DNA from 3 places in the Chryseoglobus sp. 28M-23 genome. Region 2 is predicted to be linked to each of the others. Evidence: predicted binding sites of a transcription regulator. Region 2 holds the regulator's gene; each other region holds the start of a gene.
What was found. Region 2 encodes LexA, which represses DNA repair genes until DNA is damaged. Its sites were predicted from a motif close to TCGAACANNTGTTCGA; they were not measured.
Positions count from the first base shown of each region.

Region 1: a site for LexA is predicted at 2,903-2,918, ahead of IE160_RS01565 (Rv2578c family radical SAM protein). Genes of this name have one in related genera too.
Region 3: a site for LexA is predicted at 3,847-3,862, ahead of IE160_RS03720 (HNH endonuclease signature motif containing protein). Genes of this name have one in related genera too.

Region 1 covers NZ_CP061846.1:313,089-323,196, reverse strand. The annotation lists gene IE160_RS01575 (hypothetical protein) at 1-487, opposite strand, end outside; gene IE160_RS01570 (sensor histidine kinase) at 484-1,671, opposite strand; gene IE160_RS01565 (Rv2578c family radical SAM protein) at 1,773-2,882, opposite strand; gene IE160_RS01560 (LamB/YcsF family protein) at 2,983-3,735, shown strand; gene IE160_RS01555 (5-oxoprolinase subunit B family protein) at 3,732-4,352, shown strand; gene IE160_RS01550 (5-oxoprolinase subunit C family protein) at 4,352-5,263, shown strand; gene IE160_RS01545 (bifunctional methylenetetrahydrofolate dehydrogenase/methenyltetrahydrofolate cyclohydrolase) at 5,402-6,313, opposite strand; gene glyA (serine hydroxymethyltransferase) at 6,316-7,593, opposite strand; ZMP/ZTP riboswitch at 7,645-7,728, opposite strand; gene IE160_RS01535 (MFS transporter) at 7,732-9,024, opposite strand; gene purU (formyltetrahydrofolate deformylase) at 9,158-10,015, shown strand; gene nagA (N-acetylglucosamine-6-phosphate deacetylase) at 10,044-10,108, shown strand, end outside.
Region 2 covers NZ_CP061846.1:1,574,103-1,584,210, forward strand. The annotation lists gene rpmI (50S ribosomal protein L35) at 1-192, opposite strand, end outside; gene infC (translation initiation factor IF-3) at 236-880, opposite strand; gene IE160_RS07685 (DUF1844 domain-containing protein) at 1,174-1,536, shown strand; gene IE160_RS07690 (SseB family protein) at 1,529-2,296, opposite strand; gene priA (bifunctional 1-(5-phosphoribosyl)-5-((5-phosphoribosylamino)methylideneamino)imidazole-4-carboxamide isomerase/phosphoribosylanthranilate isomerase PriA) at 2,310-3,059, opposite strand; gene hisH (imidazole glycerol phosphate synthase subunit HisH) at 3,191-3,826, opposite strand; gene hisB (imidazoleglycerol-phosphate dehydratase HisB) at 3,829-4,446, opposite strand; gene IE160_RS07710 (histidinol-phosphate transaminase) at 4,443-5,519, opposite strand; gene IE160_RS07715 (LysM peptidoglycan-binding domain-containing protein) at 5,569-5,934, opposite strand; gene lexA (transcriptional repressor LexA) at 6,272-6,982, shown strand; gene hflX (GTPase HflX) at 6,979-8,559, opposite strand; gene IE160_RS07730 (class I SAM-dependent methyltransferase) at 8,603-9,226, shown strand; gene dapF (diaminopimelate epimerase) at 9,255-10,108, opposite strand, start outside.
Region 3 covers NZ_CP061846.1:749,531-759,638, forward strand. The annotation lists gene IE160_RS03705 (DUF1003 domain-containing protein) at 1-225, opposite strand, end outside; gene IE160_RS03710 (magnesium transporter MgtE N-terminal domain-containing protein) at 222-1,679, opposite strand; gene IE160_RS03715 (YflT domain-containing protein) at 1,716-2,372, shown strand; gene IE160_RS03720 (HNH endonuclease signature motif containing protein) at 2,389-3,831, opposite strand; gene IE160_RS03725 (aminopeptidase P family protein) at 3,941-5,491, opposite strand; gene IE160_RS03730 (endonuclease/exonuclease/phosphatase family protein) at 5,587-6,606, opposite strand; gene IE160_RS03735 (hypothetical protein) at 7,186-8,085, opposite strand; gene IE160_RS03740 (PHP domain-containing protein) at 8,673-9,524, shown strand; gene IE160_RS03745 (DHA2 family efflux MFS transporter permease subunit) at 9,662-10,108, opposite strand, start outside.

The DNA of each region.
Region 1 (10,108 bases), 1.3 Mb from region 2:
CGGTGAGGCTGGCTGTAGCCGTCGCGAGCTCGAGGGCCGGTCGATAGGGCGCGAGTGACAGCAGGACGAGTCCTGCCACGAGCGGCGCCCAGTCGTCGCGCAGCAGGAGGTTGGCCCCGTACGTGGAGGCGACCGCGAGGCCGAGAACTGCGCCGAGCACAAGGTAGATCAGGAGCCCCCACGTGACGGAGAACACCGATCGGTGGGCTCGCGTGCGGTCGAGGATGATGGCGGCGATCGCGATGACGAGCACGGTGGCGAGGACGAAGCCTGCGAGCCACGTCACCTCGGAACCGCGCGAGAGCAGCGTGAGCAGGGGCAGGGCCACGGCGAGGGCGAGGATGCCGCGCGTGACCGGCCGCGCTGCGACGGCCGAGAGGGGGTCGATGCGCTCGGTCGTGGCCCGACCTGCCCGCAGACCGCGCGCCGCGATTCCCCAGGGGAAACGCGCGAGTTCTCGGCGCGCGAGCGTGGAGTGGGTCGTCATCGTCGCGGCGCCCCCGTCGGCACGCGCAGCATGACTGACGTGCCCTTGCCCGGTTGCGACCAGACCGTCGCGGCGCCCCCGATGGAGTCGAGCCGCCCGATGATGCTCGACCCGACCCCGAGCCGCCCCCCGCTGCGGCCGGCGACATCGAAGCCGACACCCGCATCGATGACCATGACCGAGAGTTCCTCCGGAGAGGCGCCGACCACGATCTCGGCGTGCGTCGTCACCGCGTGCCGTCGAACATTCGAGATGCACTGGGCTATCGCCCTCACGAGTTCGTCCGCGGTCTCCCGAGGCAGAGTCTCCAGCGCGTCCAGATCGCCCGCGAGGGTGACCTCGAGCTCTCCCCCCGCCTCCGCGACCGCCCGTCGCAGCAGTTCGGCTCGTTGGGCGCCGGCTGTGCCGTCGCCGGGCGCATCGACCGCGAACCACTCCTCGCCGACGATCATCGCCAGGTCGGCCGCGATCGACTCGCGCACCTCGTGCGAGATCCGAGCATCCGGCGTCGCCGTGACGACCGCGAGCTGATTGAGCACGGTGTCGTGCAGCAGCGCCGTGGCGCGCGACTCGAAGACGGCACGCACTTCGGCCAGTTGCTCGTCCTTCGCCGCCCGGAAGAGCGCCGACTGCGAGGCCCGCGTCGTGAACCGCTCGGCGCCGACCACGGCGAGGGTGCCGACAATGGCGAGATAGATCGCGAACGGTGTCCCGTCGAACTGCCATCCTGCTCCGACGGTGGCGCGCGCAGCGAAGGTGGCGAGCTCACCAGCGAGGTAACCGAGGGTGGTCCACGCGATCGCGTCGCGCGCCTTCGGCGTCACCCCCACGACCATCATGAGCGCGAGCTTGAGCAACTGCACCACGTAGTCGTCGTAGGCGATCGGCGCGCCGAGCTCGGTCGAGATGATGAGGGTGGAGAGGTAGACGCCGAGCCCCCCGATGACGACGTAGCAGACGGCGATGAAGCGGGAGGGTGTGCGGTCGAGCATGACGAGGAGGGCGAGCATCGGCAGGAGGGCCAGAAGCGCGGGCCACAGCGCGACCTCCGGGAGCGAGACTTCGACGGAGAGCCCCACGATTCCGACAGAGACGAGGCTCACGGCGGCGATCGCGTGCCCGGCGCGAGCGACAGCGGTGCTCGTCGTACGGGCAGCAAGGTGACTCGGTAGCCCGAGCGGCATCGCCTCCCCCTCTCCGCGCGCTAGAAGAAGGGCCCACAGCCCCCCGAGGCATTATGGCCCGCCCGCAGCCGCACGGCCAGTCCACATCCGGGGGGCACGAGTCAGAAGAGCGTGGCGGCCCCGCGGCGCTCAGGTGCCGCGGCTGTCGTGCGCGGTGCTACGGGTCGTACGGCGGCGGCGCGCTGCCGCGACCCCGCGAGAGCGGCAGACCGCACGGTGCCCGTCGCCGTGTCGAGCGCGGGCGCGCGCAGGCCGTGCGAGCGGCGCACCTCGTCGACGCGCGCTGCGAGCCACGCGCGGTAGGCCTTCGGCGGGTGCGGCCCGTCGCGGTAGAGCTCGCGGTACCTCTCGACCCGGTCCGGGTGCTCGCGCTCGAGCCAGGCGAAGAACCACTCGCGCACGCCAGGGCCCAGCCGCAGCGAGGAGTGCACGGCAGAGCGAGCCCCGGCCTCGCGGATGCGGGCGAACGCCTCGTCGAGGTGCGCGCGCGTGTCGGTGAGGTCAGGCAGCAGGGGCATGAGGAACACGCTCGGGGCGAAGCCCGCATCGACCGCCGCGCGGATGGTCGCGAGCCGAGCATCCGTCGAGGGGGTCCCCGGCTCGATCGACTGCTGCAGCTCGTGATCGTAGATGGCGATCGACATGCTCAGGTCGACGGGCACGCTCTGCGCCACGCGGTGCAGGAGCGGCAGGTCGCGGCGCAGCAGCGTGCCCTTCGTGAGGATGCTCAGGGGCGTGCCGCTCGACGCCAGAGCCTCGATGATGCCGGGCATGAGCGCATAGCGGCCCTCGGCACGCTGGTAGGGGTCGGTGTTCGTGCCGAGAGCTACGGGGTCGCGCTGCCAGGAGGTCCGCGCGAGCTCACGCGCGAGCACCTCGGCGACGTTGAGCTTGACGATCACCTGGGCGTCGAAGTCGCGACCGGCGTCGAGGTCGAGGTACTCGTGGGTCGGCCGCGCGAAGCAGTAGACGCACGCGTGGCTGCAGCCGCGGTAGGGGTTGATCGTCCAGCCGAAGGGCAGCCCGCCTCCCCCGCCGGGCACGCGGTTGAGGGCCGACTTGGCGAGCACCTCGTGAAACGTGAGCCCTGCGAACTCCGGCGGCCGCACCGTGCGCACGAGTCCGCTGAGCGCGAGGGCGCTGTCGGGCGAGTCGAGGCCGGGCAAGGCGTCGGCGGCGAGCGCCGTCGGCTTCTGGCCACTCCACCTCATGTGCCACCTCCTCACGGTAGTCGAACATATGTTCGACCGCTCGTCAAGTCCGGGACCATCGACCCGTGACGGGGCGCGCTCGCAGTCGTAGGCTCGGGGGATGCCGCACGTCGACCTCAACAGCGACCTCGGCGAATCCTTCGGTGCCTGGACGATGGGCGACGACGCGGCGATGCTGCCGCTCGTGTCGAGCGCGAACCTCGCCTGCGGTTTCCACGCCGGGGATCCGCTGGGCCTCCTCGCGGCGTGCCGCACGGCCTTCGCCCACGGGGTGACCATCGGCGCGCATCCCTCGTATCGCGATCGCGTCGGATTCGGGCGCCGGGACATGGAGGTCGCGCCCGAGGAGCTGGGCGCGGAACTCCTGTACCAGGTGGGGGCCCTGGTCGGCGTCGCCGAGAGCATCGGCGCGCGCGTCGCCTACGTCAAACCGCACGGCGCCCTCTACACGCGCATGGCGGTCGACCCGGTCGTCGCCGACGTCGTCGCAGAGGCCGCCGCCACCCTCGCGCTGCCCGTGCTCGGTCCGCCGCTCTCCGCCGTGGAGACGGCCTGCTCGCGCGCCGGGGTGAGGTTCGTGCGCGAGGCCTTCGCCGACCGCGCCTACCTCGCCGACGGCACGCTCGCCCCGAGGGGACTGCCGGGGGCGGTCATCACCGACCCGGCGGAGGTCGCCGACCGAGCCGAGCGCATCGTCGCCGACGGCGAGGTGACGGCGCTCGACGGCTCCACCGTGAGCGTGCGCGTCGACTCGCTGTGCGTGCACGGCGACACCGTCGGAGCGGTGCAGCTCGCGCACGCAGTGCGCGAGGCGCTGACGCGTGCCGGGGTCACGATCGCCGCCTTCGCATGAGGCTGCTGGCCTGCGGGGACCGTGCGCTGCTCGCCGAGTTCGCCACCCAGGCGGGTGTGCTCGGCGCGCTCGCGGCGTGGCAGGACGCTCCGCCCGGCGTGCTCGAGCTCGTCCCCGCCGCCCGCACCGTGCTCGTGCGCGTCGACCCTGGTGTGCTCGGGCTCGGGCACCTGGAGCACTGGCTGACGACGACCCCGCGCGCCGAGGCGGCCCTCCCGGTGGGCGCCGAGGTCACCATCCCGGTGCGCTACGACGGCGAGGATCTCGCCACGGTCGCGCAGGCGTGGGCGTGCTCGCCCGACGAGGTCGTCGATCGGCACTCCGCATCCGAGTGGGTGTGCGCCTTCGTCGGCTTCGCCCCGGGCTTCCCCTACCTCGTGCCGGCCGACGGTGCGGCGGCGCTCCCTCCCGTGGCACGACGATCGACCTCGCGCACGACGGTTCCCACGGGAGCCGTCGCCCTTGCGGCCGAGTACTGCGGCATCTACCCGCGCAGCTCTCCTGGCGGCTGGCAGCTCATCGGCACGACCGACGCCGTGCTGTGGGATGCGGCCCGCGCCGACCCCGCCCTCGTGACCCCCGGCACGCGCGTGCGCTTCGCGCGGGTGGTGCCGTGATGCTCTCCCCCGACGCTCTCGCGAGCTCGTCCGCTGCGCATCCGGTTGTGCGGGTGCTCGCCGTTGAGGGCCGAGCCCTCGTGCAGGACCTCGGCCGCGTCGGCCTCGCGCACCTCGGCGTGAGCGGGTCGGGCGCCTTCGACCGCGCCGCCCACCGCCTCGCGAACCGACTCGTGGGCAACCCCGAGCATGCCGCGGCGCTCGAGGTCCTGCTCGGCGGGGTGCGCCTGGCGCTGCCCGCCGGCTGCTGGCTCACCGTGACGGGCGCGTGGGGTCCGGTGACCCTCGAGGGCGAGCGCCTCGAGCCGCACACGGCCGTGCGCACGTCACTGCCGTGCGAGCTCGCGCTGGGCCCCGCGACGCACGGCGTGCGCTACACCGTCGCCGTGCGCGGCGGCCTCGCCGTGGCGGAGACGCTCGGCTCGCGATCGCGCGACACGCTCGCGGCGCTGGGGCCCGCGCCGCTCGCCGCGGGCGACGAGCTGCCGATCGGGCCGGAGCCTGACGACCTCGTGCCGCCCGCCGACCGCCTGCCGGTCGACCCGCCGACGACCGGTCTTGTCGAGCTCGACGTGCGCCCCGGCCCTCGGCTCGAGTGGCTCACGGCAGGCGCGCGCGAACTGCTGCTCGGCGTCGTGTGGCAGGCGTCGGCCCGCAGCGACCGCACGGGCGTGCGGCTCGAGGGGCCCCGGCTCGACCTCGCTCGGCACGGGGAGCTCGCGAGCGAGGGGATGCTGCGCGGGAGCATCCAGATCTCCCCCGACGGCGCGCCCACCATTTTGGGCCCCGACCACCCCGTGACCGGCGGGTACCCCGTCGCGCTCGTCGTGACGGAGGCCTCGCTCGACCGCCTCGCCCAGCTGCGCCCCGGCCAGCCCGTGCGCCTGCACCTCGTCGCCGGCCGCCCCTGACCTCCCGCCGCCCCCGGCTGTCACGAATCAAGGAACTCGGCTGCTGCGGGCCCGATCCTGGCCAGAGCGGGAGAGCTACTCGCCCGATGTTCCTTGATTCGTGACGCCGGAGGGCGGCCGCTCGGGGCCGCGGGCAGGTCAGCCGGCGGCGCGCTCGGCGGTCTCGACGACGTTCGCGAGGAGGAGCGCGCGCGTCATGGGGCCGACGCCTCCGGGGTTCGGCGACACCCAGCCGGCGACGCTCGCCACATCGGCCGCCACGTCGCCCGCGATGCGCGAGCGACCCGACTCGGGGTCCTCGACGCGGGAGACGCCGACGTCGAGCACGATCGCCCCGGGCGAGACGTCGGCGGCGCTCACGATGCCGGGCACGCCGGCGGCCGCGACGATCACGTCGGCGCGACGAAGGTGCTCGGCGAGGTCGCGCGTGCCCGTGTGGGTGAGTGTCACGGTCGCGTTGTACTCCCGGCGCGTCAGGAGTGCGCCGAGCGACCGGCCGACGGTCACGCCGCGGCCGACGACGACGACATCCTTGCCCGCCCACGACAGCCCGTGGCGCTCGACGAGCTCGATGACGCCGCGCGGCGTGCACGGCAGGGGCGAGTCGATCTCGCGCGTGACGCGCAGCATGAGGCGCCCGAGGTTGGTGGGGTGCAGCCCATCGGCGTCCTTGTCGGGATGCACGCGCTCGAGAATCGCGTCGGTGTCGATGTGTGGCGGCAGCGGCAATTGCACGATGAAGCCCGTGACGGCGTCGTCGGCATTGAGCTCGTCGATGACGGCCTCGAGCTCGGCCTGCGTCGTCTCCACCGGCAGATCGCGGCGGATCGATGCGATGCCGACTTCGGCGCAGTCCTTGTGCTTGCCGCCGACGTACCAGCGGGAGCCTGGGTCGTCGCCGACGAGCACGGTCGCGAGCCCCGGCACGATGCCGCGGGTCGCGAGGTCGGCGACGCGCCCAGTCAGCTCGGACTTGATGGTCGCCGCGGTGGCGGTGCCGTCGAGAATGCGCGCCGACGAGTCGGCGCGGTCGCGCTCGTGCTCGGCCATGGCTACAGCCCCGGGTAGAGCGGGAACGCCTCGGTGAGCGCCTCGACGCGGCCGCGCAGCGCAGCGATGTCGGGGCTCGGCATGAGCGAGTGCGCGATGATGTCGGCGACCTCGCCGAACTGCTCCTCGGCGAAGCCGCGGGTCGCGAGGGCCGGAGTGCCGATGCGCACGCCGCTGGTGACCATCGGCGGGCGCGGGTCGAAGGGCACGCCGTTGCGGTTGACGGTGATGCCGACCTCGTGCAGCAGGTCTTCCGCCTGCTTGCCGTCGAGCGGCGAGGTGCGCAGGTCGACGAGCGCGAGGTGCACGTCGGTGCCCCCGGTGAGCACGTTGACGCCCGCGTCGATGGCATCCGGCTGGGTGAGGCGGTCGGCGAGAATGCGCGCACCCTGGATGGTGCGCTCCTGCCGCGACACGAACTCGGGGGTCGCGGCGAGCTTGAACGCCACAGCCTTGGCCGCGATGACGTGCATGAGCGGTCCGCCCTGCTGGCCGGGGAAGACGGCGGAGTTGAGCTTCTTGAACAGCGACTCGTCGTTGCTGAGGATGATGCCCGAGCGCGGGCCCGCGAGTGTCTTGTGCACGGTCGAGCTCACCACGTGGGCGTGGGGCAGCGGCGAGGGATGCAGGCCCGCGGCGACGAGACCGGCGAAGTGCGCCATGTCGACCCACAGCTTGGCGCCGACCTCGTCGGCGATGGCACGGAAGGCGGCGAAGTCGAGCTGGCGCGAGTACGCCGACCAGCCGGCGATGATGACGGTCGGCTTGACCTCGAGCGCCTTCGCGCGCACAGCATCCATGTCGATGAGCATCGTCTCTGGGTCGACGCCGTAGGCGGTGGCGTTGTAGACCTTGCCGGAGAAGTTGAGCTTCATGCCGTGCGTGAGGTGGCCGCCGTGGGCGAGCTCGAGGCCGAGGATCGTGTCGCCGGGCGTCGCGAGAGCGTGCAGCACGGCCGCGCTGGCCGAGGCGCCCGAGTGGGGCTGCACGTTGGCGAACTCGGCGCCGAACAGGCTCTTGGCGCGCTCGATGGCGAGGTTCTCGGCGATGTCGACGAACTCGCAGCCTCCGTAGTAGCGCTTGCCGGGGTACCCCTCGGCGTACTTGTTCGTGAGAACGGAGCCCTGGGCTTCGAGGATGGCGCGCGGAACGAAGTTCTCGCTCGCGATCATCTCGAGCGTGTGGCGCTGGCGACTCAGCTCCTGGTCGAGCACGGCGGCGATCTCGGGGTCCACCGTCTCGAGGGGCTCGTTGAAGGTCGAAGGCAGGGAATCAGACACGGTCGGCTCCTTGTACGCGGGCTCGGGGCACGCTGCCCCGGCGGGTGGTGTGCTGAGGGCCCAGGCGAACGGCCCCTCGCCGTGTCAGTCGCTTCCTGATGGTGACCCATCTGAACGCCAGTTGCGACGGCGACGAGTCTACCGCGGCTCTCGCCCATCGCGCTGAGAGTGATCGGGCAGCACGATCGACCCGGTGATGAGCGGCACGCTCGACTCGTCCGCCACGTCGTCATCGGCGACGGCGACGGGAGCACGGCGGGCGCGCACCAGGTCGACGACGACGAGCAGAGCGAGACCGAACCCGATGATCGCAGCCTGCACGAGCGCGAGGGCCGGCGTCGGCAGCACGACGAAGAGCGCACCGCCGATCGCGGCGCCGCCGCCGATGCCGATGTTGAACGCGGTCGTGAGCAGCGCGGCGCCCACGTCGCGCACGCGCGCCGACGCCGTATGCAGCAGGCGCGTCTGCAGGAGGGTCGGGATGCCGCCGAAGGCGGCGCCCCACACGAAGAGCAGCACGATGACGAGCAACGGCACTCCTGCCGAGAGGCCGACACCTGCCACCGACACGGCGACGACGCCGAGCATCCCGTACAGCCCCCCGCGGGGGAATCGAGACCCGAGGAATCCGGCGAGGACCAAGCCGATCGCCCCCGCGCCCCCGTAGACGAACAGGAGCGCGCCGACGCTCGCCTCCGCGAAGCCCGCCGAGTCGATGAGGAACGGGGCGATGTAGGTGTAGAAGACGTTCTGGCCGCCGACGACGATGAGCACGAGCAGGCAGATGAACAGCACGGCGGGGAACGTGGGATCGCGGCGGGCGGGCAGGGTGATCTCGCCCGTGGCGAGCGTCGGGCGGTGCTGCACAGCCGGCAGGAACCGCACGACGAGCACCAGCAGCACGAGCACGATCGCGGCGATGACGCCGAATGCGGCACGCCAGCCGAGGGCCGTGCCGAGCGCGGTGCCGGCCGGCACGCCGAGAACGAACGCCGCGGTGCCGCCACCGCTCGTGACCGCGACGGCCCGCGCGATCTGATGACGAGGAACGAGGTGGCCCGAGTAGGCGCCCGCGATCGCCCAGAACAGGCCGTGCGCGAGACCGCCGAGCACGCGGGCGACGACGAGGAGCGCGTAGTCGGGGGCGATCGCCGCGCCCACGTTCGCGATCGCGAAGAGCACGAGCACGGCCAGCAGCAGGTGCTTGCGCTCGAAGCGGCGGGTCAGGGCGGCCAACGGCGCCGTCGTGAGCACGACCGTGCCCGCGAAGATCGTGATGAGCAGCCCCACCTGGGCTTCGGAGACATCGAGGTCGGCGGCGATCTGCGGCAGCAGGCCGGTGGGCAGGAACTCGCTCGTGACCATGAAGAAGATCGCGGTGGAGAGGGTGAGCAGCCCGACCCAGGGGAACGGACGAGTGGGGTGAGTCATGTGAGTGGCAAGAGCTTTCGCGGTCGGCGCGACGGGCCGACTGTCCCGGGGCGCGCCCTGACGACGAGCCGCGCGCCACTCTACCCGCGTTGGATGACCACCTGCGGGCAGCGGCGACCGTAGGCTGAAGGGCGTGACAAGCCCCCTGAACCACTGGATCGTGACCATCGTCTGCGACGACCGGCCCGGCATCGTGCATGCCGTGACGGGCGCGATCGTCGAAGCGCAGGGCAACATCACCGAGCTGCAGCAGTTCTCGGGGCTCGAGAGCGGGCGCTTCTTCCTGCGCCTGCAGACCGAGACGGCGACCGACCACGAGGGGCTGCTCGCGGCACTGCAGCCGGTGATCGAGAACTACGGCATGGAGTGCCGCGTCGACCGCGTCGGTCGCCCCCTGCGCACGCTCGTGCTCGTCTCGAAGGCGGCGCACTGCCTCAACGATCTGCTGTTCCGCCAGCGCAGCGGGCAGCTACCTGTCGAGATTCCGCTCGTGCTCGGCAACCACCCCGACCTCGCCGAGCTCGCGAGCTTCTACGACGTCCCCTTCGAGTCGCGGCCGGTCACGACCGCCGACGAGAAGGCGGCGTTCGAGGAGCGCGTGCTGCGCGCGGTCGAGGAGCACGACATCGAGCTCGTCGTGCTCGCCCGCTACATGCAGATCCTCTCCCCCGAGCTGTGCGCCGCGCTCGAGGGACGCATCATCAACATCCACCACTCGTTCCTGCCGGGCTTCAAGGGTGCGAACCCGTACCGGCAGGCCCATCAACGGGGCGTGAAGCTCATCGGTGCGACGGCGCACTTCGTCACGAGCGACCTCGACGAGGGCCCCATCATCGAGCAGAACGTCGTGCGTGTCGACCACTCGCGGTCGCCGGCCGAGCTCGTCGCGATCGGGCAGGACGAGGAGAGCCGCACCCTCAGCCAGGCGGTCACGTGGTTCGCGGAGGACCGCGTGCTCCTCGACGGCCAGCGGACCATCATCTTCCAGTAGTCGCTCGCTCCCCACCCGAAGGGCTCGCATGACCACGACACTGCTCACCGGCGGCCGGCTGCTCGACGCCGAGGGGTCCCGGCACGGCTGGGT
Region 2 (10,108 bases):
CTTGCCGATGAGCTTCTTGATGACCTTGGCGTCGGCCGGCGCGAGGACGACCTCGCGGTTGAGGCGACGCGTCACCTCGCTCGACTTCTTCTCCAGGTTGTGGCGCATACCGGCGCCCTGCTTCATGACCTTGCCGGAGCCGGTCAGCTTGAAGCGCTTCTTGGCACCGGAGTGCGTCTTCTGCTTGGGCATGGGTGTTTCCTCTTCTTCCGTGTCGCGCAGCGCTCTGCTGCGCTCAGTCTTCCGTGGTTGTCGTGGGGTCGGCGGCGGCGGACTTCTCCTGGGCCGCCGCCTTGGCCGGAGCCTTGGCGGCTGTCGCCTCCGCCTTGCGCGCGGCGCGGGTCGCGTTGGCCTCGGCCTTCGCGTCTGACTTGTTCTTGAGCGGTCCGATGATCATGACCATGTTGCGACCGTCGATCGTGGGGGTGTTCTCCACGACGCCGTACTCGGCGACGTCCTCGGCGAATCGCTGGAGCAGGCGCACACCCTGCTCGGGGCGGGACTGCTCGCGGCCGCGGAACAGGATCATGGCCTTGACCTTGTCGCCGGCCTTGAGGAAGCCCTCGGCGCGCTTGCGCTTCGTCTCGTAGTCGTGCGAGTCGATCTTCAGGCGGAAGCGAACCTCCTTGAGGATCGTGTTCGCCTGGTTGCGACGCGCTTCCTTCGCCTTCTGAGCGGCCTCGTACTTGAACTTGCCGTAGTCCATGATCTTGACGACGGGCGGCTTCGAGTTGGGCGCGACCTCGACGAGGTCGAGGTCGGCCTCCTGCGCCAAGCGCAAGGCCACCTCCATCTTGACGACGCCGACCTGCTCGCCTCCCGGCCCGACGAGTCGGACCTCGGGGACGCGGATGCGGTCATTCGTTCTCGGTTCGCTGATGCGATTCTCCTCTTCGTGACAATGGGTGGCGACCGGCGGGCGTCGAGCCCGGCCGTTCCGAGAGAGGAGAGCTTCCGTGGCGCACAGCCACTACCACCCGCGGTCCTCGCGCGGCCTCCGAGGAGTCCGTCGAGCGGGGTGATGCAACCCGGTAACCTAATGAAGCGGTCAAGCGCGGGTGGGAGATTCTCCACTTTCGTACCGGGGTTCAGGCCCCGGAGCCCGCATCAGACTACCAGCACCCCGCCCCGTTCGTCACCGTCCGGGTGCGCGGGGTCGTTTCGAGAGGTTCCATGAGCGACTCATCCCCCCTGCCTGTTGACCCGACCGTGATGGCCGATCCGTCGCGCGACATCGCCGACGTTCCCGCCGTCGAGATCATCAACACGGTCAGCGTGCACCTCCTGAGCGCCGCCGCCGTCAAGTGCGGGCTCTCCGAGAACGGCGAGGCCGAGCGCGACCTCGCCGAGGCTCGCAAACTGATCACCGCCCTGGCCGGCCTCATCACGGCCGCGGCTCCCGAGCTCGGCGACCACCACGCACGCGTGCTGCGCGACGGCCTGCGCTCGGTGCAGCTCGCCTTCCGCGAGGCCTCCCCGTTCCCCGACGCCCCCGGGCAGGGGCCGGGCGAGAAGTACACGGGCGCCGTCAGCTAGCGCGAGCGGCGATCGGCTGCACCGAGAGCGAGTCGATGCGCTCGGCGACGGTCGCATCCGCCGCCCAGGCCGCACTGAGCGCGCCCACGATGTCGCGCAGGCGCTCGGGGGCAAGCCCCGGCTCGATCGCGAGGCGCACGATGACCTCCGGCTCGGTGCCGCGGCCGAGCGGGTCACCGGCGATGAGGCTCGCGGCCCACACCTCGGGGTGTGCTTCGGCCGGGCGGGCGATCGCCTCGAGCACGGCGTCGTCCTCGACGGCGGGCACCCACGGCGCCTGCTGCGCGATCGCCCACACGGCGGGGCGCGGCAGCACGAGCTCGGTCTCGCCGCGGGCATCGATGACGATGCGGTCGGTGTTCTCGGAGGCGGCGGCGAGGGCGACGCGCACCGCGTCGGCCGGCACCGGCCGGGCATCCGGCCGCCAGTGGGTCATGGCTGCGACCGAGGAGAACACGGGCAGGATCGCGCGGCCGTCCGGCCCGCTCACGGTGATGATCGAGAGCTCTTGAGACTTGTCGATCGTTCGGCCGGTCTCGCTGCGCCCCGTCTCTCCCGCCACGGCGACGAGCGGGATGAGGAATCGGCACTCGCGCACGACGTCGACGACCTCGCGCAGACTCGCGCGGCCCTCGCGCAGGTCGGCGACGATCTCGAGGAACTCGGGCGGTGCGCTGCCGTCGTCCTGCGCGTTCGGGTTCGGCTCGAAGTGCCGCCCCTCCCAGGGCTGGCCGGCCGAATCGTGCTGCGAGGGCGACACGGGATGCTCGGCTCTAGCGACCCGCGACGTCGAGTGCTTCGGGCAGGGTGAACGCGCCCGCGTACAGCGCCTTGCCCACGATCGTGCCCTCGAGGCCGAGCGGCACGAGCTCGCGCAGCGCGGCGATGTCGTCGAGGCTCGAGACGCCGCCCGAGGCGATGACGGGTCGGTGCGTGTGCTCCATGACGGAGCGCAGCAGGTCGAGGTTCGGGCCCTTGAGCGTGCCGTCCTTCGTCACGTCGGTGACGACGTAGCGGGCGCAGCCGGCTAGCTCGAGGCGCTCGAGCACGGCCCACAGGTCGCCGCCCTCCTCCGTCCAGCCGCGCGCCGCGAGCGTCGTGCCGCGCACGTCGAGGCCGACTGCGATCGCCTCGCCGTACTCGGCGATGACGTGCGCCGCCCACTCGGGGTTCTCGAGAGCCGCGGTGCCGAGGTTGATGCGCTTCGCGCCCGTCGCGAGCGCCGCCTCGAGGCTCGCGTCGTCGCGGATGCCACCGGAGAGCTCGATGTTGACGCGCTTGGGCGTGGTCTTGACGACCTTCTTGATGATCGCGCGATTGTTGCCGCGACCGAAAGCCGCGTCGAGGTCGACGAGGTGGATCCACTCCGCACCCTGGTCGGCCCACTCGTGCGCGGCGTCGATCGGGTCGCCGTAGTTCGTCTCGGTGCCCGCCTCACCCTGGGTGAGTCGCACAGCCTTGCCTCCGGAGACGTCCACCGCGGGCAGCAGCGTCAGGGCAGGGACGGTGGAGAACTCGCTCATGGATCACTCTCGGTTCGAATCGACGGTCGCAGGGTCTGGGCGCACGGATGCCGGCACCCGAGATCCGGGCGCAGACACAAACACCACATCGTACTCCGCACGACGAGCCCCGCAGGACAGCCCCGTGCGGTCTACAGCGTGCGCAGCCAGTTGCCCAGGAGCGCGAGGCCCGCACTGCCCGACTTCTCGGGGTGGAACTGCGTCGAGGTGAGCGGCCCGTTCTCGACCGCCGCCACGAAGCGCTCGCCGTGCTCGCTCCACGTGACGCGCGGCGCGCGAATCTTCGGATTCGTCACCTCGAGGGTCCAGTCGTGGGCCGCGTAGGAGTGCACGAAGTAGAAGCGCTCGTCGTGGAGCCCCTCGAAGAGGGCCGAGTCCTCGGGCGCCTGCACGGTGTTCCAGCCCATGTGGGGGACGGTCGGGGCGCGCAGCGCCGTCACCGCTCCCGGCCACTCGCCGAGGCCCTCGCACACGTCGCCGTGCTCCTCACCGCGCTCGAACATGATCTGCTGGCCGACGCAGATGCCCATGACCGCGCGGCCCCCCGCGAGGCGCCGGTCGACGAGCTCGTCGCCGCGGACCGCGCGCAGAGCGTCCATGACCGCCCGGAAGGCTCCCACGCCGGGAACCAGGAGGCCGTCGGCGGCCATGACGCGTGCACGGTCAGCGGAGAGCTCGACGCGCGCGCCGGCGGCCTCGACGGCCTTGACCGCCGAGTGCACATTGCCCGAGCCGTAGTCGAGCACGACCACGAGGGGGGAGGTCACGGCTAGAGCGCTCCCTTGGTGGAGGGCACGCCGCGCACGCGGTCGTCGCGCTGCACCGCCTGGCGCAGAGCGCGTGCGAACGCCTTGAACTCGGCCTCGGCGATGTGGTGCGGGTCGCGACCGGCGAGCACGGTGAGGTGCACGGTGAGGCCCGCGTGCATCGTGATCGCCTCGAAGACGTGGCGCACCATGGAGCCCGTGAAGTGGCCGCCGATGAGGTGGTGCTCGAAGCCCGCGGGCTCGCCCGAGTGCACGAGGTAGGGGCGACCGCTCACGTCGACGACGGCCTGCGCGAGCGCTTCGTCGAGCGGCACGAGGGCGTCGCCGAAGCGCGCGATGCCGGCCTTGTCGCCGAGCGCCTGGCCGATCGCCGTGCCGAGCACGATGCCCGTGTCTTCCACCGTGTGGTGCACGTCGATGTCGGTGTCGCCGTGGGCGGTCACGTCGAGATCGAGGAGGGAGTGCTTGGCGAGAGCCGTGAGCATGTGGTCGAAGAAGGGCACGGTCGTCGCGATCGACGAACGGCCGGTGCCGTCGAGGTCGACGCGCAGCTCGATGCTCGACTCGCTCGTCTCGCGCCGCAGCTCGGCGACTCGGGGCGTACTGGCGGGAGTGCTCACTGCTTCATCCTACCGAGCACCTCGAGGAACTCGGTCGTCTCCTCGGGCGTGCCCGCCGTGACCCGGAGGTGGCCGGGCAGACCGACGTCGCGGATGAGGATGTCGTGCTCGAGCAGGTACTGGAACGTCGCCTGCGGGTCGTCGACTCCCCCGAACAGCACGAAGTTCGCGCCGCTCGCGTAGGGCGCGTAGCCGAGCGCGGCGAGCTCGACGACGAGCCGATCGCGCTGGGCTCGGATCGCGTCCACCGTCTCGAGCATGAGCGGTGCGTGCTGCAGCGCCGCCACTGCGGCCGCCTGCGTGAGCGCGGAGAGGTGGTAGGGCAGGCGGACGAGGCGCAGAGCATCCACGACGGCGGGATCGGCGGCGAGGTAGCCCAGGCGGGCGCCCGCGAAGGCGAACGCCTTGCTCATGGTGCGGGAGACGACGAGGCGCGGGCGGCCCGGCAGCAGGCTCAGCGCGCTCGGCTCGCCTTCGGGCAGGAACTCGGCGTAGGCCTCGTCGACGATCACGATGCCGCGCGCGACGGCGCAGACCGCCTCGATCGTGTCGAGGCCGATGGGCGTGCCCGTCGGGTTGTTGGGGGTGCAGAGGAAGACGATGTCGGGGTCGAGCCGTTCGACGGCCGCGACGGCGGTGGCGGGGCTCAGGCGGAACTCGTCGTCGCGCTCCGCCGTGACCCACTCGGTGCCCGTGCTCGACGCGATGATCGAGTGCATCGAGTAGGTGGGCGGGAAGCCGAGCACGCGGCGTCCCGGGCCGCCGAAGGCCTGCAGGAGCTGCTGGATGACCTCGTTGGAGCCGTTCGCGGCCCAGACCTGCTCTCGTTCAACGCCCTCGCCCAGGTAGGCGGCCAGGTGCTCGCGCAGCGTCGTGAACTCGCGGTCGGGGTACCGGTTGACGGTGCGCAGCGCGTGCTCGACCGCGGCGGTCACGTGCGCGACGACGACCTCGGGAATCGGGTGCGTGTTCTCATTGACGTTGAGAGCGATGCGCACGGGCTTCTGCGGGGCTCCGTAGGGGGACTGCCCGCGCAGGTCGTCGCGGATCGGAAGGTCGTCGAGGCTCGTCACTCGCCCATCGTAGACGGGCGTGAGCGGGGCTCGGCCCGCGGTCGGAGCCTCAGCCCGCGTAGCGCTCGGGAACGATGAGCACCTGGCCGGGCTGGACGCTCGCGGAGTCGAGGCCGTTGATCGCGAGGATGTCGGCGACGACGTCGGCAGGGTTCGCCTCGGGGGCGAGAGTGCCGGCGAGAGACCACAGCGACTGGCCCGCCTGGACGGTCACCGTCGTCGACTGCTCGAGCCCTGAGGTCGCCGTCGCTCCCCCACCGTTGAGGGCGAGCATGACGAGCGCGATGACGAGAGGCAGCGAGACGAGCACGGCGATGACCGCGCGGCCGCGGCGCGTGAGACGCAGGCGGGTGCGCGCAACCGGGAGCGCGAAGCCACCGTCGTAGGTGCCGGTGCCGTAAGTGATGGAGCTCATCGCCGTTCTCCTTCTGACAAGTGGGCCTGGCTGACAACTGGGCCTGGTGGGGGGTGCAGGTGCCCCGGCAGCGGGGGAGCTGCCGGGGCAGGTACCCGATCTCGGCCGGGAGACGCGGGCACGAACCTGTGTTCCGAACATACCTTCGATCGAACACACTTTCAAGCCCCCGGCCCTTTTTCTCCACGAATCGGGCGACACACTCGAACAGATGTTTGAGTTGCACCCCACTCGTGGATAGAGTTTCGAGGGTTCGAGTGCAGTCAACGGCAGACCACCGACATTGGTCACACCGGCAGTGACGGCGGGCACTCGACACGAGACGAGGGAGAACCCCATGGCCGACGAGACCGTCGACATCAGCACGGCACCGAGCGCCGCCGCGCCCGGCACGCGCCGCCGCACGACGCTGAGCGACAAGCAGCGCGCCATCCTCGGGTTCATCCAGTCCTCGGTCGCGAGCCGGGGCTACCCGCCGAGCATGCGCGAGATCGGCGAGGCCGTCGGGCTCTCCTCGCTCTCGAGCGTCGCCCACCAGCTCGGTCAGCTCGAGCTCAGCGGCTACCTGCGCCGCGACCCGAACCGGCCGCGCGCCCTCGAAGTGCTCATCGACCTCGAGCCCGACACGACCATCACGATCGACACCCCGGTCTCGACGAGCCCCTCCGTCGGCGACGCCGCCATGGTGCCCCTCGTCGGGCGCATCGCCGCGGGCATCCCGATCACCGCCGATCAGATGGTGGAGGAGGTCGTGCCGCTCCCCCGCCAGCTCGTCGGCAAGGGCGAGCTCTTCATGCTCACCGTCGTCGGCGACTCGATGATCGACGCCGCCATCTGCGACGGCGACTGGGTCGTCGTGCGCCAGCAGAACACCGCCGAGAACGGCGAGATCGTCGCCGCCATGCTCGACAACGAGGCGACCGTGAAGGTCTTCAAGCAGCGCGACGGCCACACCTGGTTGCTACCCCGCAACTCGGCCTTCGAGCCGATCCTCGGCGACCACGCGACGATCCTCGGCAAGGTCGTCAGCGTGATGCGGAAGGTCTAGCGGGCTCCCGCCGTCGCGGTCGGTGCCGCGGTCGTCGTGAACGGCTCGAGCTGCGCCGCCAGACCCGAGTTCACGAGGGCGTGCACGCGCGTGCCCTCCTCCTCGTAGGAAGTCTCGAGCACACGGCCGCGCTCGTGCACGAGCGAGACGAGGTCGCCCCGGTCGTACGGCACGACCGCGGTCACCTCGACCTCGGGGTCGGGCAGGGTCTCGGCGATGCGCGCGCGCAGCTCGTCGACCCCCTCCCCCGTCTTGGCGGAGACGAAGACCGCGCCGGGCACGAGGCCACGCAGCAGGAGGCGCGCGTCGTCGTCCAGGAGGTCGCTCTTGTTGATGGCGACGATCTCGGGAAGATGGCGCGCATCCACCTCACCGATGACGTCCCGTACAGTCGCGAGCTGCGCAGCGGGGTCTGGGTGGGCGCCGTCGATGACGTGCACGATGACGTCGCTGTCGGCGACCTCCTCGAGCGTCGAGCGGAAGGCCTCGACGAGCTGGTGCGGCAGGTTGCGCACGAAGCCGACCGTGTCGGCGAGCGTGTAGGGGCGGCCCTCGGGCGTCGTCGTCTTGCGCACGGTCGGGTCGAGGGTGGCGAAGAGCGCGTTCTCGACGAGCACGCCCGCGCGCGTGAGGCGGTTGAGCAGGCTCGACTTGCCGGCGTTCGTGTACCCGGCGATCGCGACGCTCGGCACCGCGAAGCGGTCGCGGTTGGCGCGCTTGGCGGCACGAGCGGGCGCGAAGCCCTTGATCTGGCGGCGCAGCTTCGACATGCGTGTGTGGATGCGGCGGCGGTCGAGCTCGATCTTCGTCTCACCCGGGCCACGGCTACCCATGCCGGCCCCGGCGCCGCCGACCTGGCCACCGGCCTGGCGCGACATCGACTCGCCCCAGCCGCGCAGGCGCGGCAGCAGGTACTCGAGCTGCGCGAGCTCGACCTGCGCCTTGCCCTCGCGGCTCTTGGCGTGCTGGCTGAAGATGTCGAGGATGACGGCGGTGCGGTCGATGACCTTGACCTTCACGACGTCTTCGAGGGCGCGCCGCTGACTGGGGGCGAGCTCGGTGTCGGCGATGACGGTGTCGGCGCCGAGCTCCTTGACGATGAGGCCGAGCTCGGCGGCCTTGCCCTTGCCGAGGTAGGTGCTCGGGTCGGGGTTCGGTCGGCGCTGCAGCAGGCCGTCGAGCACGACGGCGCCCGCGGTCTCGGCGAGGGCGGCGAGCTCGCGCAACGAGTTCTCGGCCTCGTCGAGGGCGCCCTGCGCGTAGATGCCGATGAGGATGACGTTCTCGAGCCGCAGCTGCCGGTACTCGACCTCGGTGACGTCTTCGAGCTCGGTGGAGAGGCCGCCGACGCGGCGCAGGGCCGCGCGGTCCTCGCGGTCGAACTGGTCGCCGTCGCGGTCGTGCGCGTAGTCGTTGTCGACCTGCAGGGCGGCGGCACGGCCGCCGTGCAGCGTCACCGAGCGGGCGTGCGAGTCGGCGTTCGCCAGGACGCGCGCCACAGCATCCACCCCCGCATCGCGCGGCGCGGAAGTATCGCCGGCCTCGGAAGCCGGGTTCTGCGGGTCTGTCTCGGTCATCGTCGCTCACTGTACTCGCGTTACTTCGGTAGATTCTGGTGTCATGGCGGCCGACCACTACTTCAGCGATCAGCCGCGCGGCGAACTCGTGCTCTCTCCGCTCAGCGTCACGCTCGCCGACCGCGAGGTCGAGGTGGTCACGGCCGGCGGCGTCTTCAGCCCGCGCGCTCTCGATGCGGGCACCCGCGTGCTGCTCACCTCCGTGCCTCCCCCGCCCACGACCGGCCACGTGCTCGACCTCGGGTGCGGCTGGGGGCCGATCGCCCTGAGCCTCGCCCTGCGCTCCCCCGAGGCGACGGTGTGGGCGGTCGACGTCAACGAGCGCTCCCTCGACCTCACACGCCGCAACGCCGCCCGGCTCGGCCTCACGAACATCACGCCAGTGCGGCCCGAGCAGGTGCCCGATGACGTGCGCTTCTCGTGCATCTGGTCGAACCCGCCCATCCGCGTCGGCAAGAACGAATTGCACGGGATGCTCGAGCACTGGGTTCCCCGCCTCGACGACGATGCCTCCGCCTGGCTCGTCGTCGCCCGCAACCTCGGGTCGGACTCGCTGCAGCGCTGGCTCGAGGAGTCGTTCGGCGCGTGGTCGACCGTCAGCCGTGCGGCGACCCAGAAGGGCTACCGCGTGCTGCGGGTGCGTCGCACGAACTCTGCCGCCGAGTAGCGGTGCGCGTCCCTCGACGAGCGAGTTTCTAGACCAGGAGCGTGCCGTCGAACACGAGCTCGGCGGGCCCACTGAGGGCCGCGTGCTCGCCGTCCTCCGCCGCGAAGACGCGCACGCCCAGCACGCCGCCGGGAACCTCGACGCGCCACTCCGTCGGGGCCGAGGGGCCCGCCCAGTGCCGCACGGCGAGAGCGGCCGCCACGGCGCCCGTGCCGCAGGAGAGCGTCTCACCGCTGCCGCGCTCGTGCACGCGCATGCGGATGCGCCCCACGCCGTCGACGACGAGGGGGTCGGCGGGCACGACGAACTCGACGTTCGCGCCGGCCTCGGGCGCGGGGTCGAGCACAGGCGCCTCGCTCAGGTCGACCGACTCGAGCTCGGCCTCGCTCGCGAGCGCGACGACGACGTGCGGGTTGCCGACGGAGATGCCGAGGCCGGGGCGCGGCACGGGCAGCGCACGCGCGGTCACGGTCGGCTCGCCGCCGTGGAGCGACCAGCGGCCGAGGTCGGCGGCGAAGCCGTCGGCGAGGCGGTGCACGTCGCGCACTCCCGACCGCGTCCCGATCGGCAGCGACTGCCCCTCCTCGAGGGTCGCGAGCCCGTTCTCGAGGAGGTACCGCACGAAGACGCGGATGCCGTTACCGCACATCTCGGAGGGGCTGCCGTCGGCGTTCGTGTAGTCCATGAACCACTCCGCGTCCGGGTCCTCCGCGAGCGCGGCGGCACCCTCGGGAAGGTTCGCCGACCGCACGGCGCGGATGACGCCGTCGCCGCCGACGCCGAAATGCCGGTCGGCGAGGGCCGCGCGCTGCGGCGCCGTCAGCGGCCGGTCGCCCGCCGGGTCGGAGTACAGGACGAAGTCGTTGCCGGTGCCGTGGCCCT
Region 3 (10,108 bases), 820 kb from region 2:
AGGGCCGACGGTGTTCCAGGTGATCCAGGCCGCGACGAAGACGGAGAGCGCGAACAGGAACCAGGGGGTTCCCATGCCGCGGGCGACGCCCTCGGTGAAGCGGCCGAACCGGTCGCGGCTGGAGAACCTCGGTAGGAGCCCCGCGCGGAGCCCCTTGGGAGCGGAGAGGCTGCCCGAGTCGCGCGTCGCGCGCCGACGTGCGGCGTCCTTGTCGCGCGCGGTCATCGGCGATCACCCGGAGGGGCGTCGTGGCGAGGCGGGTCGGTGCGCGGCGTCTCCGGGGCGACAACCGGAATCGCTGTCGTGCTGGGGTTCGCGGTGCTGAACCGGCCAGGAGCGGGATGCTCGCCCACGGTCGCACTGCGGTCGCGTGCGGGCGCCGTCGACCCGGGCACGCGGCCCCGAGCCTTGCCGCGTGCCGGTGGGCGAGGGGGTGCGGGGGAGTGCTCATCGGTGCTGCGCCAGTCGTCGGGCAGGAGGTAGTCGAGCACGTCGTCGATCGTCACGACGCCGACGAGTCGACGGGTCTCATCGACGACGGGCAGGGAGACGAGGTCGTAGCTCGCGAGGCGGCGGGAGACTTCGGCGGCCGAGGTCTCGGGCGTGACGGGTTCGATGCCCTGGTCGAGGAGGGTGCCGAGGCGTTCGTGCGGCGGGTAGCGGAGCATCCTCTGGAAGTGCACCATGCCCAGGTACCGGCCGGTCGGCGGCTCGTACGGGGGGAGCGTGACGCAGATGGCAGCGCCGATCGCGGGCGCGAGCTCGTGGCGGCGGATGAGCGCGAGGCCTTCGGCGACGGTCGCGTCGGCGGAGACGATGATCGGCTCGGTGGTCATGAGCCCGCCGGCGGTGTCGGCGTCGTAGGAGAGCAGGAAGCGCACGTCCTGCGCCTCTTCGGGTTCCATGAGGTCGAGCAGCGCCTCGCCGCGCAGGACCGGGAGCTGGGCGATGAGGTCGGCCGCGTCGTCTGGTTCCATGTGGTCGAGCACGTCGGCCGCGCGCTCGTCGTCGAGGCGTGTCAGGAGGGCGACCTGGTCGGCTTCCGGCATCTCCTCGAGGGCGTCGGCGAGGCGCTCGTCGGGAAGCTCTTCGGCGACTTCGAGTCGGCGGCCGTCCGGCAGTTCGAGGAGGGTGGCGGCGAGGTCGGCGGGCAGCAGGTCGTTGTACTCGGCGATGAGCTTCTCGGCGCTCTGCGGTTCGGTGCTGCCCGTCACCTCGGTGACGTCGCTCCACCGGGCGAAGACGCTCTGACCCTTCGTGAACGGCGCGGGGACGGCCCGGGGCTTGCGCAGGAAGAGCTGCTCGACGGCCCATTCGCCGGGGCCGGACTCCTCGATGGCGACGTCTTCGATGACGGCGGTGCCGCCGCCGTCGCGGAAGCGCATGGTGCGGCCGACGAGTTCGGCGAGCACCCGCACTTCGCCGCCGCGTTGCTCGAAGCGCCGCAGGTTGATGAGGCCGGTGGTGATGATCTGCCCGCTGCTGATGCTCGTGACGCGCCCGATGGAGAGGAACACGCGGCGGCGACCGGGCACTTCGACGATGAGGCCCACGACGCGGGGCGATTCGGTGGGTCGGTAGACGACTAGGACGTCGCGCACCTTGCCGACCCGGTCGCCTGCGGGGTCGAAAACGGAGCACCCGTTGAGCCGGGCGACGAAGACAGTCGAGGCGCTCACGGCTAAACCTTATCGTCGCCCTGTCACAATGGTCTGGTGAGCAACCAGAGTCCTTTCAGTCGTCGCAGTGCCGCGCCGTTGAGCGTGCCGCGAGGGGACGTGCTCGGCAGCTACGACACGTACCCGGAAGCGCAGAGCGTCGTGAACCGTCTCGCGAAGGCGGAGTTCCCCGTGAAGGGTCTCGCGATCGTCGGTCACGACCTGAAGACGGTGGAGCGGATCGGGGGGCGCCTGAGCTACGGGCGCGCGGCACTGTCGGGTGCGTTGAGCGGTATCTGGTTCGGCCTGTTCTTCGGTCTGCTGCTCTTCCTGTTCTCGCCGGAGCCGGAGTTCTCGTTCATTCTCGCGGCGGTGTTCATCGGTGCGGGTTTCGGAATGCTCCTGGGTCTCGTGTCGTACGCGTTCGCGCGTCGTCGGCGTGACTTCGCATCGCAGCAGCAGGTGCTGGCGTCGTCGTACCAGGTGATCATCGACCCGATGCAGACGGCACGGGCGCGCACGGTGCTCGCGGGCGGCAACCCGGATGCGCCGATCTCGCTCACGGAGTCCCCGCGCGGTCAGCACGCCTCGCCGCCTCCCTCTGTTTCGACTCCCTCGGCCTCGAGCCCGGCTGACGCTCCTTCTGACGCTCCTGCCGACGCCCCGCCCTCCGATTCGGGCCCGGTCGACGCGCCCGCCGAGAAGCGCGACTAGCACTCGCGCGCGCAGCTCAGCCTGCGAGGGCGCGCTGCCATTCTCGACCCCTACTGAGCATGGGGCGTGGTCTCTGCTGTGGGTCGACGGTCGCGGGCGGCACGAGTTCGTACTCCGGTGACGGCCCCACTCTGGTGATGCGCCACCCGTGGTCGTGCAGCAGCAGGTGGTGGTGTCGGCAGAGCAGGATTCCGACGTCGACGTCGGTGCGGCCGCGATCACGCTCCCACTCATTGATGTGGTGCGCTTCGCACCCGCTCGGCGGGCGTTCACACCCGGGCCAACGGCATCCGCCGTCGCGGGCCGCGAGGGCGACGCGCTGGCGGGCGGTGAAGAGGCGCTGAGACCGGCCGACATCGAGCGGCTGACCGGTCGAGCCGATGAGGATCGGGGTCTGCACGCCTCCGCACAGCAGCCGATGCACGGTTGGGAGCGCGACGACGGTGCCTTCGGGGCTGCCCGTCGCCGGTTCGATGGACCCTGATCCTTCTCCCCGCGCGAGGTCAGCGGCGGTGACGAGCACGCGTACCTGCGGTGCGCCGGTGCCGAGGATCATGCTCGAGTCGGCGTCGGCTCCTGCGGCGAGCAGGTGCACGAGGGCATCTGACGCGTACTGCTCGGGCGTGCGCTCATCCTCGGCGATGCGTGAGGCCTTCGCAGCGTCAGCATCGTCGCCCGCGCCGACCGTCTCGACGAAGTGCACGCCACGTCGCTTCGGGGAGGTCGCTCGTTCGACAAGCTCACGAACCTGTGCGGCGGATTCCGGGTCGAGCATCCACGTCGCACGCGTCATGCCGTCTGGCAGCGTCCACAGTCGGAATGACCGCGCATCTCTCTGTGCGCGCTCGCGATCGACGAGTGCCGCCGTATCGAGCTCCTCGCGCGCGTGGCGAGCAAGCCGCAGCAGTCTGTCGACGTCGAGGTGCGCAGCCGCCTCCACGACCCGGGCGACGGCCGACCGAAGTGCGTCCGGCGCCACCGACTCATCGATGCCGTCGAAGACGGCACGAATCACGTCGAGCGCGCCGATGCTGATGCTGCCCGTGCGCACCGCCTGCAGTGCCGCGGTCAAGTAGGGGGCAACCATCGGCAGGTCGTCAGAGCCGGCCTCGCGCCCCGCACTGGTGTCGGGCGCTACGAGCATCCGACCCGTGTTGACTGCTGCAACAGCGTCGCGCCGGGACTCCCCGGTCGTGACACGCACGAGCTCTTCGACCGTGCGGTGCCCCGACCTCTGGGCAAGACCGTCGTGCGCGAGTTCTGGGCGCGAGCGCCGGGCCAGTTCCCCCGCGAAGAGTGCGGTTCGGGCATCCAGCAATCGGTGTGCCTGTGCGCCGAGCTGCGTGATTGCGAGCAGATCGTCGTCCCCGAGCGCGCGCAGTGCGGTCGCGTCGAGCGGCACGCGCTCGAGCGCCGCCACGAGGGCGGTCAGGTGCTCGAGGGGTGCGGGGTAGGTCATGCATCCATGCTCCCATCGAACATACGTTCGAACAAGAGGTATGAGGAAATCTTGGGATAACTCGCGTAGAGCGCGGCCTGTGGAGGAGAGGATGCACCCTCAGCGCGATCTACCGGCGCCCAGCAACCTCGCGCATCCACGCCTCGACCTCATCCGCCGTGCGCGGAATCCCCGCCGACAGACTCTCGACCCCATCAGCCGTCACAACCACGTCATCCTCGATGCGCACACCTATCCCACGAAGCTCAGACGGCACCGTCAGATCGTCCGGCTGAAAATACAGCCCCGGCTCGATCGTGAACACCATGCCCTCCTCGAGCACGCCGTCGAGGTACAGATCGCGCCGCGCCTGCGCGCAGTCGTGCACGTCGATGCCGAGGTGGTGGGAGGTGCCGTGCACCATGTACCGCCGGTGGTAGCCGCCCTCGGGCGAGAGCGACTCCTCCGCGCTCACGGGCAGCAGTCCCCATTCGGCGGTGACGCGCGCGATGACGCGCATGGCCTCGGCATGAACATCCTTGAACCGGATGCCCGGCCGCACGATCTCGAACGCCGCGTCGGCCGCCTCGCGCACCGCCTCGTACACCCGCCGCTGCACCTCGGTGAATTCACCCGAGACGGGCAGGGTGCGGGTTATGTCGGCCGTGTAGTAACTGTCGAGCTCGACGCCCGCGTCGATGAGGATGAGGTCGCCCGGCACGACGGGCCCGTCGTTGCGTGTCCAGTGCAGGATGCACGCGTGCGGCCCGCTCGCGGCGATCGTGTCGTAGCCGACCGTGTTGCCGTCGGCTCGCGCGCGTCGGTTGAAGGTGCCTTCGACGAGGCGCTCGCCGCGGGGGTGCGCCACGATCTGCGGCAGGTCGGCGATGATGTCGTCGAATCCGACCTGGGTCGCCTCGACGGCACGGCGCATCTCCGCGAGCTCGAACGAGTCTTTGACGAGGCGCAGCTCGCTGAGGTCGCGCGCGAGCTCGTCGTCGCGCGCCGTGTCGACCTCGGCCGTGCCGGGCTCGGCGCCGGCGTGCAGGATGCGCGCAGCATCCAGTCGGTCGGTCAGCGACGGCTCTGCCTCGCGCACGATGAGGGTCTCGGGGCCGTCAGCGTCGAGGGCGTCCCACACGGCGTCGAGCGCGCTCAGCGGCCGAGCGTCGAGCCCGAGGTCGGTCGCGACGTCGTCGACCGACGGCCGTGGCCCCGTCCAGAACTCGCCGACGGCGGGGTTGGCGTAGAACTCGTCGGAGTCGCGCCCGGCCGCCTCGCGGAAGTACAGCACAGCCTCGTGCCCCTCGGCCCCGTCGGCGTGGGGCTCGAGCACGAGGACGCTGCCCGGCACGGCGTCGCTGCCCCACCCGGTGAGGTGCGCGAAGGCGCTGTGCGCGCGGTACGGGTAGTCGGTGTCGTTGGAGCGCTGGCGGGCGTCGCCGGCGGGCACGAGCAGCCGCACGCCTGTGTACAGACCGCTGAGGCGAGCGCGTCGTGCCGCGGCAAAGGGCGCCTGCTCGCGCGGCCCGCCGATGCCGGTCGCGCGCTCCGCCCACCCGGTCGAGATGTACTGCTGAAAGGCGTCGGAGCGCGGCGTCGTCGACCGGTTCTCGGTCGCGCGCGGCGGCGCTTCGGTGGTCTCGGTCTCGCTGGCTGCGCTGAGTTCGGTGTCGGCCATGCGCCCATTCTGGCACCGGATGCTCAGGGCCGGCCCGGAGCATCCACCCAGTTGTTCCGCCCTTCTGCGACGGTCGCCCGCCGCAGAGCCGCGCCTCAGAGAATGAGCCGCGCGACGATCGGCCGGTGGTCGCTGCCCGTGCCGTCCTCGGTGGTGATGACGCGGAAGCCGGTGACGGTGATGTCGTCGGTGACCATGATGTGGTCGATGGGCGCGCCGAGGATCGCCGGGAGGCGGGTGGGCCACGTGCCGACGGCGCCGTTGCCTGTGAGGAGGCCCGCGTCGAGGCAGTCGCCGAGGCCGAGGCGCAGTGCCCCGCCGGAGTCGCCGCCGATGGCGCGGAAGTGGTCGGCGGTCGCGTTGAGGTCGCCGGCCAGGATGGTCTGCTCGCCGCGGCAGATGCCGCCCACCCAGTCGAGGTCGGCGCGCCAGTTGGCGAGCTGGCTGGGCAGCGGAGCCACCGGGTGCACGCCGATGATGGTGGGGCCGTCGTGCCCGTCGGGGCGCAGCACCATGCTCGGCAGCACGGTCGTGTTGCCGACGCTGTCGTCGACCACGTACTCGCCGATCGCGGCGGAGACGAGGACGGTCGTCGAGCGCGCTTTGGCGATGTAGTCGAAGGCGAACGAGTACACCCACATGGGTCGGCCGGCAGCACGCAGGCCTTCGGCGACCTCGACCCCCGTCTCCTGACTGGTTTCGGGCAGCACGATGATGTCGGCCTGCTCGTCGAGGGCGAGCTGCGTGATGCGGTCGGTGCCGGGGGCGTCGCCGAGGGTGTTCCAGCTGAGCACGGAGAGTTCTGCGGGTGCCCGGGTCGGGAACGACTCGTTTCCGAACCCGCGCGTCGACAGCACGGCGACGTTTACTCCCGCAAAGACGATCGCGATCAGGGCGAGGGAGGCGAGGAAGCGCCGCGCCGCGGGCCACAGCATCGCCACGAGGGCGAGCGTGAGGGCTCCGAGAATCGCGAGCGCGGCGCTGAGCGCCCGAATCGATACGAGTTGAGCGACGACGGGCGCCTCCGACAACCCGAACAGGGCGGGCCACGCGATGACGAGCAGCGCGGCACCCACACCGAGCAGCACGGCGGCGGAAACAACTCGGCGGATCATTGTTCCGCGAGCCTATCCCGGCGATCTGGCTAAGGTCCTGTCAACCGGCGGGTTTGCGCAGACGTCACGCGAACTGGGATCCAGCTGCTGTAATTGGCGGCGAATGTCGTGGGCGCCGCTCGGGGCAATTGGGTTGACCCGGTCGGGGCGGAGGCGCGTTTTCGTCTCCGCCCCAACCAGATTCCTCACACTCGGGGCTTGAGGATTAGTGCGCCGACCGCGAGCAATAAGGAAGCAGCAACTAAGAGTTGCCAACTGCTGGTGAGTATCACACCGACTATCGCGGCTATCACCACGATGAGAGCCGCCGCGAGCACCAGGGTGGCCCGCAGTCCCGGCCGAGTGTTTCCTGAGCCGGACAGGTTTCGGTGCGACCAGAAGAATCCTGCGTAGGCGATCGCAGAAACCGCTGCAAACGACCCATTCGCGAGTGACGGGTCGATGGTGCGGTACTCCAACAGCGCAACCATCAGTGCGCCGATCGCGCACAAAGCCGCTGTCAGGCTGAGGAGCCGTGCTGAGTAGCTTGACCGTCGCCTAGGGTTCACAGTGGGGTCCACCTCTTGATCACCCCTCTCGCTAGTAGCAGTTGCCGCCCGGGCCATAAATGACCGGGTGCATTGTCGCTGTGGGACTGTAGATCATGGCCCTAATGCCCAAGCACTTTCCCTGGTCATAGGCGTCTGCAGCCGTGCCTTGAATCCACAGTGCCATCCCGGCGATTGCTGCGGCGCAGATCGCGGCCGGCCAACCTGCAGCAGGCAACAGGGGGGCGCATATTCCCGCCGTGAGGGTGCCGAGCCCACCGTAGAAGCCGATCTGGCGAGTCTCCCATCGGTTCATTTCTACCGTGCAGAACAGCCAGTCGCAGGCGAGCGCGGGATCGGCGACAACGGGGTAAGACTCCTTGCCTGTGAGCGCAACTTCTTGCACAAGAGTTGATCCATCGATCTCGTAGTGTGTCTGGACGGGCTTTCCTTGTGCATCGAGCGCCCATGCAGGCGAAATTATGTTCTCGAGGTTCCCGGCCTCGTCGGAGATTGTCACCCAACCGCCATCAAGAGACTTCAAGGTCGCGGGCTGTCCGTCAATGGTGATCGTGAATCGGTGAATGGCATCGCTCGTTGGTTCTTCGAGAACCACGTATGCCGATCCGGGTGTGCCCTTTCCACGCGTCAATACGTACGAGTGTGACTTGTTGGTGGCGACTACGGTGGTGTCGCGCTCGACACTCGTTCGAATTGTGCCGCGGTCTACTGCGGGTTCGATCCCAACTAGGCGGCCTGACGGAGAGCGAACCTCAAGAACGCTGCTGCGTCCGGGCTTCAAGGCGGAATTTGCGAGGTTAGCGCCCACGATCTCATCTACCGCTTCGAGTGCTCGAAGAGCGGCCGCATCGTCGGCCATCGCGGGTGTGGCTCCGACTCCGGAAAGCATTGCCGCCAAGGCCAGTGCGGCCAATGTCTTGATCTTTTTCACATTAGCTCCGTTCACTCGAAGGTATTGACCATTGATCAGGTCACCTACACCCAGGCAAACAGATATAGAACGATATGTCTACCCTCGGCCGCTGCGCCTTCGTCGGTCGACGGTCTCTAGCTCGCATCGGGATGGTCCTACTGTCCAAAAGTCCTCGTGAGGTCCGCGGCGGCCTGATGATCGACGAAGCGACAAGAAGTGGAATGGCATGAGGCATAGTCTGATCGAGGCGAAACCGTGGACAGGAGATGATGGAGAATTTCCGTTCATCGCACCGTCCGTGAGCCTCTCTGCCGCATGAAGCTTTCCGGCGTGGGTGATTCTGACTATGTGCATGGGGACGCCAGGGCGCCGACAGCCGCTCGTGACTTCGGCGTCGTTGCCGTTGGGGCTTTCCCCAGGTCGTTTCCGTCACAGCGTCGTTTCAGCCTGAATGGACGAGCGAAGGCGCCAACACGATTGCCCTGACGTACGGCTGTTTGCCTTAGTTCTCGTCGCCGAAACTCCCGGATTGATTGCTGAGACACCATGTGCGACAGCAGTTGTAGTCAAGGATTGGTACACCCGCGCCACCTACGATTAACCCCATGCCCCGCGGCCCCATCGACCTGCACACGCACAGCAGCGTCAGTGACGGCACCGAGACCCCCACGCAGCTCATCCGCGCCGCGCTCGAGGCGGGCCTCGACACAGTCGCGATCACCGACCACGACTCGACGGCCGGGTGGGATGAGGCGCTGACCGCGGCCCAGGGCACGGGCATCCAGATCATTCGGGGCATGGAGCTCAGCACGCGCTACGAGTGGCGCAGCGTGCACGTGCTCGGCTACCTCTTCGACCCCAACGACGGCGAGCTCGTCGCCGAGACGGCCCACATCCGCGCCGACCGTCTCGGCCGGGCCGAGCGCATGGTCACCAACATCGCGCGCGACTACGACGTCAGCTGGGATGACGTGCTCGCGCAGAGCGGAGGCGACAGCATCGGCCGCCCCCACATCGCCGACGCGCTCGTGGCGCGTGGCATCGTGCGCACCCGCAGCGAGGCCTTCGCGTCGATCCTGCACTTCACGGGCGGCTACTACCTGCCGCACGAGGCGCCGACGGTGCTCGACGGGGTGCGCATGATCACCGAGGGCGGAGGAGCCGCGGTGCTCGCCCACCCGGCGACGCGCGGGCGCGAGGCGGTCGTCGACGACCGCGGCATGGCGGCGCTCGTCGAGGCGGGGCTCGTGGGGCTCGAGGTCGGTCACCGTGAGAACACGCCCGACGGCCGCGCCCGCCTGCTCGAGCTCGCCGCCCAGTTCGACCTCGTCGTCACCGGGTCGAGCGACTACCACGGCGAGGGCAAGCCCAACCGCCTCGCCGAGAACACGACCGAGCCCGAGGCACTCGAGCGCCTCATCGCGCGCACGAGCGGCGTGCGGCCCGTGCGCGCCTAGGGCGGGCGCGAGGCGAGTCACGCCGATTGTGACAAGACACGCGAAACGTTCGGCGTGGAGTGTCACGAACGGCGTGACGGGGTGCGCTCGAGCGGCAACGCGCACAAGTGGTGTCGCGCGCCACCGAGCCAGAGCCCCTAGCTCGTCGGCTCGGCCTCCGTGTGCAGCGGCGTCTGCGCTGCGATCTGACCGGTGGCCGTCGGCGGCTCGGCAGGGATGACCCGGCGCACGAGCAGGACGACCGGCAGCACGAGCGTCGCGATGATCGCGCCGACCATGAAGGCGAGCTGGATGCCCGGCACCGAGACCTCGCTCGCCACGCTGCCCGGCCCGCCGGCGGCGGCCGCGACCGAGATGAAGAGCGCGATGCCCGCGGCCCCGGAGACCTGCTGAATGGTGCCGACAATGGCCGAGCCGTAGGAGTTGAGCTCGGGGCGAATAGCGGAGAGCCCGTTCGTGAGAAGCGGCGTGAACAGCAGCGCGAGGCCCATGCTGAGCCCGATGTGCGCGGCGGTGATGAGCCACAGCGGCGTCGTGGCCGAGAGGAACGTCATGCCCCACATGGCGACGGCGAGCAGGATCGC